Regions from separate parts of the Cupriavidus sp. GW822-FHT06G04 genome, predicted to be linked through region 1. Evidence: predicted binding sites of a transcription regulator. Region 1 holds the regulator's gene; the other holds the start of a gene.
What was found. The regulator FliA, encoded in region 1, starts transcription of late flagellar genes. The targets are predictions, from matches to a motif close to CTAAAGTTTNNNNNNNNNNNGCCGNTA.
Positions count from the first base shown of each region.

Region 1 (5,048 bases):
CGACTACGCGCAGTTGGTCGATCGGATTGGTCGTGGCGGGAGTATCGAATTTCATCGTGTGCCCTCCTTGGCCTGCATCAGCACCGCGGCCACGGTACGCCGCGCCAGTTGCACCTTGAATGCGTTGTCGGCCGTCGGCGTGGCACCGTCCAGCAAGCGCTGCGTCACGGCCGTGGCGCCGTGCGGCATCTCCGCATCGGCCGCCGGTACACGCCACGGCTTGTGCGCCACCCCGCCCAGCGCCACACGGCCCGTGCCATCGTGCTGCACGATGGCCGCCACGGACACCAGCGCAAACGCATACGACGCGCGATCGCGCACCTTGCGGTAGAACTGCACACCGCCCACCGGCGGCGGCAACGTGACCGCCGTGATCAGCTCGCCGCGTTCGAGCGCGGTTTCGATATGCGGCGTATTGCCGGGCAACCGATGAAAATCGGCAATGGGAATCACGCGCCTTGCGCCGTCGGGGCGCACCGTCTCCACGCTGGCGTCGAGCACGCGCATGGCCACTGCCATGTCGCTCGGATGCGTGGCGATGCATGCGCTGCTGCTGCCGATCACCGCCAACTGCCGGCTGACGCCGCCAATCGCCGCGCAGCCGCTGCCCGGTTGGCGCTTGTTGCAGGCCTGATTGGTGTCGTAGAAATAAGGGCAGCGCGTACGCTGCAGCAGGTTGCCGGCGGTGGTTGCGCGATTGCGCAACTGGCCCGATGCACCGGCCAGCAGTGCGCGCGCAAGCACACCGTAGTCGCGGCGCACGCGCGTGTCCGCCGCCAGATCGGTATTGCGCACCAACGCACCCACGCGCAGGCCGCCCTCGGCCGTGGGCTCGATCTTGTCGAGCGCCAGTCCATTCACGTCGATCAGGTGGGTGGGCGATTCGATGCCAAGCTTCATCAGATCCAGCAGATTGGTGCCGCCCGCGATAAACCGCGCGCCGGGCGTCTGCAGGGCTGCCGCGGCGGCATCGGCCGGCGACGTGGCGCGAGCGTAGGAGAATGGATTCATGACTGGCCCCCTGCAACTTCGGCAATCGCCTCGACAATGTTTGAATACGCGCCGCAGCGGCAGATATTGCCGCTCATGCGCTCGCGCAGTTCATCTGCCGACAGCAGCGGGCGCGCGTTGAGATCGGCGCTGACGTGGCTAGGGATGCCTGCGCGGATTTCATCGAGCACGGCCACGGCCGAGCAGATCTGGCCCGGCGTGCAATAGCCGCACTGGTAGCCATCGTGCTTAACGAACGCGACCTGCATCGGATGCATGCGATTGGGCGTGCCGAGGCCTTCGACCGTGGTGATCTTTGCGCCTTCGTGCATGACGGCAAGGCTCAGGCATGAATTGATGCGCCGGCCGTCGACGATCACCGTGCACGCGCCGCATTGGCCGTGATCGCAGCCCTTCTTGGTGCCGGTGAGATGCAGATGCTCGCGCAGTGCGTCGAGCAGCGTGGTACGAGTATCGAGCTCAAGCGCGCGTGACTGGCCATTGACGATGAATGACACCTTCGAAGCCACGGGCTTCAGGGCGGCTGGCGAGCGCGGCGCGGGCGCCGTTGCGGCAGCCGTAGCGGCGCCGGCCGGCGCTGCCGCAGCCGTGATCGATGCCGCACCGGCCACCACGAATTCACGGCGCGAAAGCTTGATGTCGCGGAAGTCTTCCATGTTGTTGGATCCTTTCTGGCTGACAGCGGATGGCAACGTGGCGGGACTTGCACGTAGAAATTACATGCCGGCATGCGACATGGCGGACGCGAGGTCCGCGCAAATATGCACGATAGGACGAATACGGCGCACGCCGCACGTTGCCTGGCGGGATGGCGCACAAACCATGCCACCGGGCGGTGGCATTGCGCCGTGGCAACGCGTTGATTTCAGGTCTTAGCGGTAACTGACAGTCACCTCGTTGCTGCGGCCTTGCAGCATCGGCATGAGGCCGCCCTGGCCCGGCACGCGATAGGCGAAGACGAATCCCTTGGTCGCGTCGTCGCCAACAAAGGCATCGGTCTTGCCCTCGGCGCCGGGCAGCAGAACGCATCGATCCGCATTGCACAGATACGCTTGCAGATCGACCGGCGGGGTACGGGTGAAGCTGTAGCGCCAGCGCACCGAGGTGATCCGTCCCGTCGCCTGCGGCATCGTAGCGGCGGGCAGCACCGGTAAAGACAGTGTGCGCTGCCCCCGGTTTGCGATCTGCGGCGCCCCGGCGGATGCGGTCCACGCATAGCGCGAACCCGTGATCTCGTAGGTCGCCTTCATGAAGACCGGCGCGGACGTCTGCGCGGCAGACCAGCCCGGGCCAAACGCGCACAGCGCGGCGATCACGATGGCGCGCTGCATTACAGCATCCCGCGCAGCTGGTTGCGCAGGCGCGCGATCGCCTGGCTGCGAATCTGGCACACGCGCGACTCCGTCACTTCCAGCACCGCGCCGATTTCGCGCAGGTTCAGTTCCTGGTCGTAGCACAGCGACAACACCAGCTTTTCGCGTTCGGGCAATTTGTCGATGGCGCGGATCAGCGCATCGCGCATGCCCGATTCCATCAATACGGTCAGCGGATTCGCGTCGTCGGTAACGCCCAGATGCCGATCGAGAAAATCCTCCTCGCCGGACCGCTCGAAGTCTTCGTAGTGCAGCAACTGGCAGCCATAGACCTCGTTAAGCAGCTCCTGGTATTCGTCGAGCGCCATGTCGAGCTCCTTGGCCACCTCGGAGTCGATCGGCGTGCGGCCGAGCTTCTGCTCGAGCTGACGTTGGGTACGCTCGATCTTGCGCGTGAACTGCCGCAGGCTGCGCGACTGCCAGTCGTTGGCGCGCACTTCGTCCAGCATCGCGCCGCGGATGCGCTGGCTGGCGTAGGTCTCGAACCGCGCGCCGTGGTTGTCTTCATAGCGCTTGGCGGCGTCGAGCAGGCCGATCATGCCAGCCTGGATCAGGTCGTCGATCTGCACGCTGGCGGGCAGTTTTGCCGCCAGTTGCAGCGCGATGCGCCGTACCAGTGGTGCGTGGGATTTGACCACATCCGCCTGCTCGAGCTTTCCCTGAATCGTGTACATGGGTGGAACTCTCGGTAAATACTTTCTGAGTGGGCCAGTGCCGCGGAGACTGCAATCGGCGACTGGCAGGCTGAGTTTCCGGTCCGGTCGAGACTTCTTGTTCTTTGCTTCATGCGGGAACGGCCGAAGCCATCCCACGGGGCGATGCTGTCTGTCGCAACGGCCATGCGCCAACACTGCTGGCGATGTGCCGCAACGCGCCGGTGGCCGCGGCGGCGGGATACGCCTCCACCACGCAGCGCCCGAGCTGGAGCGCACGCGCCACCAGCGGATCGATCGGCAGATACCCTGCCAGGCCGGCCTCCACGCCCAGGTACTGGCTCGCCGTGCGAGTCAGGTTGCGCGCAAGGGCCGTGACCGCGCCTTCCGTGGCCGCCAGATTGACGACCAGCTGGAATTGACGGCATGCGTATTCGTGATGCAGCCGCTTGATGCATGCATAGGCTGCCGTGATCGACGTCGCTTCCGGGCGCAGGACGATCACGAAGTTGTGCGCGGTGGCGGCGATCGGCGACAGCGCGCCGGTGGCGTCGCGTCGCGCATCGATCAGCACCGAGCGCATATCGGGCAATTGCGCCGACAGCGTCCGCTCGTCGGGCATCGCGCCCGCCGCAAGCTGGCCGGCGGGCAGCACGCCGACGCCGCTGGCCGGGCGCGAGCCGAGCGCGGCGGCAAGCGGCACGCGTGCGGCCAGCACATCGGCCAGCGTAGCGCTGGGCGTGGCGCCGGCAAGCCGCATGGCACGCGCGCCGTGGACGTCCTCGTCCACCAGCAGCACGCGCTCGCCCTGCATCGACAGCGCATTGGCCAGGCCCAGCGCCACCGTGGTGGCGCCGGCCCCGGGTTCGGCGGCGACCACCGCGATGCGTCGCGTCACGCGTGGCGCCAACAGGCGGCGCAGGCTTTCTGCCTGATCGGAAGCCATCGGATTCAAGGCTTACTCCCCGGCCGCCGCGAACTGCGGCATGGCATCCATGGCGGCCATCGCCCGCATCGCGGACGCAGCGGATTCGGGCGCGTCGGCCGCTGGTTCGACGGCCATCATCGCGGGCGATGCGCTGCGGCCCGGATAGTTTTCCAGCACGTCCAACAGCGCCAGCAGCCGGCCCATGCCTTCGTTGAGCACCGGCCCGGCAACCGGCGCATTGACGCGCGCCGAGGCGCGACCGGCCAGTCGCGACAGGAATGCCGGCGCCGTCGGCGTCGGCGTGTGTTGCAGGCGCAGCGCGGTCAGACCCAGTTGCAGCGCCACCATGCTGGCGCAGGGCATGGTCTCTTCATCGGCGTCCTGCGCGAAATGGTCCATTGCGTGGCGCAACGTGCGGAACTGATCCTCCGCGTCGAGCGTCCATTGCGCCCAGCGCGCGACCTGCGCGGCATCGTTGGCCAGTGCCGGATCACACAGCGTGTACTCGACGGACAGCGTGTCGCCGGTGTCGCGCGCGATCATGCGCGACACCACCAGGCACGCCTCGGTGCCGGTTTCGGCAGCTTCGCCCGCGTTGGCGGCATTGGCACGTCCGCGCGCGGCGGCGCGCACCTGGCCGTCCGGCACGCGCACCAGGCAATGCGCGAGCCAGTGCACGGCATCGCGGTCGCGGCAGCGCACGTCGCCGATGGCGTGGAACGTGAGCGTGTCGGCAATCGTGTCGACCTTGTTGGCCAGACCGTTGGCAATCACGCGCGTGGTCTTGCGCGTGCCTGCCACCCAGCGTTCGCCGCTTTGCTGCCAGCGCGCAAGCGTGGCGGGGCTGGGCAGCGACGTGTTGAGGTTGACCACCGTGCGCGCGGCAGCCAGCGTGGTGCGCACCGTGGCGGCTTCCGCTTCGGCATCGGCTTCGGCCAGCGACTGGCGCGTACGGCTGGCGGGCACCACGGTGCTGGCCAGCGGCATGCCGTCGCGATCGGACAACCACAACGTCTGCTGCATCATCTGCGGCGCGCGGCGGCCCTGCACCGGCTGGGCTACGCTCTGCGTCACCGCCAGCAC
Region 1 covers NZ_JBXALD010000008.1:109,254-114,301, reverse strand. Annotated here, with positions in the region: gene paoC (aldehyde oxidoreductase molybdenum-binding subunit PaoC) at 1-55, opposite strand, end outside; gene AC1RKI_RS18805 (FAD binding domain-containing protein) at 52-1,011, opposite strand; gene paoA (aldehyde dehydrogenase iron-sulfur subunit PaoA) at 1,008-1,667, opposite strand; gene AC1RKI_RS18795 (flagellar protein FlhE) at 1,884-2,342, opposite strand; gene AC1RKI_RS18790 (RNA polymerase sigma factor FliA) at 2,342-3,058, opposite strand; gene AC1RKI_RS18785 (MinD/ParA family ATP-binding protein) at 3,168-3,983, opposite strand; gene flhF (flagellar biosynthesis GTPase FlhF) at 3,996-5,048, opposite strand, start outside.

Region 2 (5,048 bases), on a different contig from region 1:
CGTGCGGGCATGCGCTTGCGCGTCGGTGTCGACGGTCAGGATGCCATTGGCGATCGGCACGTTGAAATCCAGGCCCACGCGGGTGATGCCGGCGCCCGATTCGTTCGAAACCAGCTCGAAGTGATAGGTCTCGCCCCGCACCACGGCGCCCAGCGCCACCAGTGCGTCGAACTGGCCGCTTTCGGCCATCTTCTGCAGGGCAAGCGGCACTTCGAGCGCGCCCGGCACGGTCACCAGCAGCGTGTCTTCGCCTTCGACGCCAAGTTTTTCCAGCTCCGCCAGGCACGCTTCGCGCAGCTCGTCGCAGACGGGCTCGTTAAAGCGGGCCTGCACAATGCCAATACGCAGGCCTTCACCGTCGAGGTTGCTCTCGTAGAAGCCGTGATCCATTGTCAGTTCTCCATTCATTCGGTCGGGCATCGGCGCGGATGGCCGATGTCCTGTGATTCAGTGTGATTCGGTGCGGCCCGCGGGGCCACTCAGTTGCAGCCCGGCTCGCCGCTCATGGGCTGGCAGCCGACGATTTCCAGGTCATAGCCGGTCATGCTCGGCATTTTCTGCGGCGAGCCCAGCACGCGCATCCTGCCGACGCCCACGTCGCGCAGAATCTGCGCACCGACGCCGTAGATGCGCAGATCGGGCTTGCGGCGCGGCCGATTCTGCGGCGCGTCCAGCGCGGCGAACTGCGTGAACAGCTCGTCGGGCGAATCGCCGCAATTCAGCAGCACCATCACGCCTTGCTCGCTGCCGTGCAGCACTTCCAGCGCGGCCGGCACGCTCCACGAATGCGTGGTCCGGCCGGATTCGAGCACGTCCAGCACCGACAGCGGTTCATGCACGCGCACCAGCGTATCGCGCTCTGGATGCGGCTGGCCCTTGACCAGCGCCAGATGCGCGCGGCCCGACGGCTTGTCGCGATACATCACGCCGCGGAACGTGCCCCAGGGCGTTTGCATGTCGCGTTCGCCCATGCGTTCGATGATGCTTTCCGTGCGGCTACGATAGTGGATCAGGTCGGCGATGGTGCCGATCTTGAGGTCGTGTTCGCGAGCGAATTCGATCAGGTCCGGCAGGCGCGCCATCGTGCCGTCGTCCTTCATGATTTCGCAGATCACCGCGGCGGGCGTCAGGCCGGCCAGGGCGCCGAGGTCGCAGCCGGCCTCGGTATGGCCGGCACGAATCAGCACGCCGCCGGGCTGGGCCGTCAGCGGGAAAATGTGGCCGGGCTGCACCAGATCGGTGGCACGCGCGTCCTTGGCAACCGCGGCCTGGACGGTGCGCGCGCGGTCCGCCGCGGAAATGCCGGTCGTCACGCCTTCGGCCGCTTCGATCGACACCGTGAAGTTGGTGCCATGCACGGTACCGTTGCGCGACACCATCGGATACAGCTCCAACTGGCGGCAGCGTTCCGCGGTCAGCGTCAGGCAGATCAGGCCGCGCCCGTACTTGGCCATGAAGTTGATGGCTTCAGGCGTCACGAAATCGGCCGCCAGGACCAGGTCGCCTTCGTTTTCGCGATCTTCCTCATCTACGAGGATGACCATGCGGCCGGCACGAATGTCGGCAATGATGTCTTCGGTACGGGCGATAGTCATGGCTGGGGCGACGTCTGAATAACGGGCGGGTGCGAGGGTGCCGATGGTGTCAGCGGCGGGGCAGGGCGGCGCAGATGCTTGGAGGCCGACGAAATCAAGGCCGCTATTGTACGCCATGCCGCTCCGCGATGCCCCGGTTCGCGGCGCCAATCGAAGCGCCGATCCGCAGCCACGGGTTGGCCCGGGTTGCACGGAAGTGCGTAAAGCGGCATATCGGAAGACGCCTTTTTGGCCGGCAAACAGGAGACATCGCATGACACCACCGCTGCAGGGCATCCGCATCGTCGAATTCGAAGGAATCGGCCCGGGGCCGCTGGCCGGCAGGATGCTGGCGGACATGGGAGCGGAGGTTGTGGTCGTCACCCGTCGCCAGCGCGTGGCCGTGGCCGAGCAACTGGGCGGCGCAAAGGCGAGCCCGCTGCGGCGGGGCAAAACCATCGTGCCGCTCGACCTCAAGCAGCCGGGCGATCTGGCCCAAGCCATGGATCTGGTAGCCAGCGCGGCGGGACTGATCGAGGGCAATCGACCCGGCGTGATGGAGCGACTGGGCCTGGGGCCCGCCGACTGCGCGCTGCGCAATCCCGCGCTGGTCTATGGCCGGATGACCGGCTGGGGCCAAAGTGGGCCACTGGCCCAGGTGGCCGGGCACGACCTCAACTATGTCGCGTTGACCGGCATGTTGTCACTGGCGGCGCGTCCGGGCCAGACGCCGATGATTCCGCCGACGGTGGTCGGCGATGCCGGCGGCGCACTGGGGCTGGCCTTCGGCATGGTCTGCGCGATGCTGGACGCGCGCGCCACGGGCCGCGGGCGCGTGGTGGATGGCGCGATCGTCGATATGGTCGCCATGCTGGGCAGCATCGCGTTGTGGGTGCGAAACAATGGCCAACTGGACGGCCCGGCGCCGAGTCCCTTCCATCAATCGCCGTTCTACGACGTATATGAGTGCGCCGATGGTGGATTTATCACGATCGGCGCGCTGGAGCCACAGTTCTACGCGTTACTGCTGCAGAAGCTGGGCATGACGGACGTGGATCCCGCCACGCAGTACGACGCCGGCTCGTGGCCGGCGCTGAAGCAGCGTTTCAAGACATTATTCCGCAGCCAGCCGCGCGCGCACTGGGACGCCTTGCTGGGCGGCACCGATGTCTGCTACGCGCCAGTGCTCAGCATTGCCGAAGCCGCGGCGCATCCGCACAACGCAGCGCGGGGATTGTTTGTCCAAAATGGCGACGGCACGCTTGATGTGGCAGGCGCCCCGCGATTTGTCCCGCTGGACCGTTAGCTTTTCCGGCCGACGGCAAGCGGCCGCTCAAGGTATCTGGTTTGCCGCCGAAAACAAGGATGCGGACGCGTGGCGCACGCGAGTGCGTCGCGCGCGCCGTATTTCCCAACTCGTACAAGGTAGTCCTTCATGAGTACTTCCCTCGTCAGTTCGCTGGGCGCGGCCGATGCCGGCAGTGACCCGGTGGCGCTGCTGATGCTGCGCAAGACGCTGGATCTGCAGGCCCAAGGTGTTGCACAACTGTTGCAAGGCGCGACACCTGTGGCATCGTCCGGCAGCAATCCGCCGCATCTGGGCAACACCATCGACATCAAGGTGTAACGCCTCTGAAAGCGCGGGCGGTCTTCGGTGTGCCTGCCGAAGGCCGCTTGCCCGGCGGCGCCTTGACAGGAAGGAACGGGCAACGGCCGCAGGTCCTCCCGACGATTTCGGTCCTGGTCGTGCTTTGCCTCAGGCTTGACGCCTCAGCTCAACGGCCACGCATGCTCAGCCGTTGTGTTGCACGCCGGATGCCGACAGCATCCGCTCCACATAGCGTGCAATCAGATCGATTTCCAGATTCACGCGCTTGCCCGCCGACAGCTCGTTGAGCGTGGTGACCTCCACCGTGTGCGGAATCAGGTTGATCGAGAATTCGCAACCCTCGGCCGAATCGCTGACATTGTTGACGGTCAGCGATACACCGTTGACCACCACAGAGCCCTTGTAGGCGAGGTAGCGGCCAAGCTCGCGCGGCGCGCGGATGCGCAGCTCGTGCGATTCGCCGACCGGGGCGAAGCGCACCACCTCTCCAAGGCCGTCGACATGGCCCGACACCAGATGACCGCCAAGTCGGTCCGCCAGGCGCAGTGCCTTCTCGAGGTTGACGCGGCCCGGTTGATCCAGCCCCACGGTCTTGTCCAGCGATTCGCGCGAGACATCGACTTCGAAATGGCCGGGCTCGAGCGTCACGGCCGTCATGCATGCGCCTTGGATCGCGATGCTGTCGCCGATGCCGACATCGGACAAGTCCAGATCGCCGGCCGCCACGCGCAGGCGTACCCCTGCGTTGACGTCGCCAAGCGGGGTGACCGATTCGATGCGGCCAACCGCCGCCACGATGCCAGTAAACATGTTTGCCTCTTCAAGTATGCGTAGTGCGTAGTTGTCTGGTGCCGGCTCAGTGCGTGTTATCGGCACGGCGCGCAATCAGGCGCAAATCGTCGCCGATCTGGCGCACTTCATGCCAGCGGAAGGATGCGGCGTCGTCGAGCTTGGCCAGGGGCGGGAGATTGAACATCCCTTGCGCATCGCCCAGCAGCTTCGGCGCCAGATAAATCAGCAGTTCGTCCGCGCAGCCTTCGCGAATCAGCGATCCATTGAGCTTGAAGCCCGCTTCGACGTGCAGTTCGTTGATGCCGCGTTGCCCGAGCGCCTCGAGCATGCGTCGCAGTTCGACCTTGCCATGGCGATTGGGCAGCACCACCACTTCGACACCGCGCGCTTCCAGCGCCTGCCGGCGGGCCTTGTCGTCGATGGCGCAGAACACGAGCACCGGTTTCGCGAATTCGCCAGTGTCGCGATTGAGGATCTGCGCATCGAGCGGAACTTCGAGGCGCGAATCGACGAGCACGCGTTGCGGCTGGCGCGGCGTGGAAACGGCGCGCACGGTCAGTGCCGGGTTGTCGTCGCGCACCGTACCGATGCCGGTGAGAATGGCGCAGGCGCGTGCGCGCCAGGCGTGACCATCGTCGCGCGCAGCCTGACCGGTGATCCATTGGCTGGTGCCGTCATGCAGCGCCGTGCCGCCATCCAGCGACGCAGCCACTTTCACGCGCACCCACGGCAAGCCGCGCGTCATCCGCGAAACAAAGCCGATATTCAGATCGCGTGCCTCTTTTTCCAGCAAGCCGCACCGAACATCGATGCCAGCATCGCGCAGCCGCTGCAGTCCGCGACCCGACACCGCCGGGTTCGGGTCTTCCATGGCCGCCACCACGCGCGCGATGCGCGCCCGCACCAATGCGTCAGCGCATGGCGGCGTGCGGCCGAAGTGGCTGCAGGGTTCGAGCGTTACGTATGCGGTGGCGCCGGCGGGATCGTGCCCGTGCGCGATGGCGTCCTTCATCGCCTGGATCTCGGCGTGATCCTGTCCGGCTGGCTGCGTGTAACCCTGACCGATGATCCGG
Region 2 covers NZ_JBXALD010000002.1:194,324-199,371, reverse strand. Annotated here, with positions in the region: gene ribH (6,7-dimethyl-8-ribityllumazine synthase) at 1-390, opposite strand, end outside; gene ribBA (bifunctional 3,4-dihydroxy-2-butanone-4-phosphate synthase/GTP cyclohydrolase II) at 480-1,595, opposite strand; gene AC1RKI_RS04900 (CaiB/BaiF CoA transferase family protein) at 1,849-2,880, shown strand; gene AC1RKI_RS04895 (YjfB family protein) at 3,010-3,201, shown strand; gene AC1RKI_RS04890 (riboflavin synthase) at 3,367-3,993, opposite strand; gene ribD (bifunctional diaminohydroxyphosphoribosylaminopyrimidine deaminase/5-amino-6-(5-phosphoribosylamino)uracil reductase RibD) at 4,040-5,048, opposite strand, start outside.
Region 2: the regulator FliA is predicted to act here: its motif matches at 2,907-2,933, upstream of AC1RKI_RS04895 (YjfB family protein).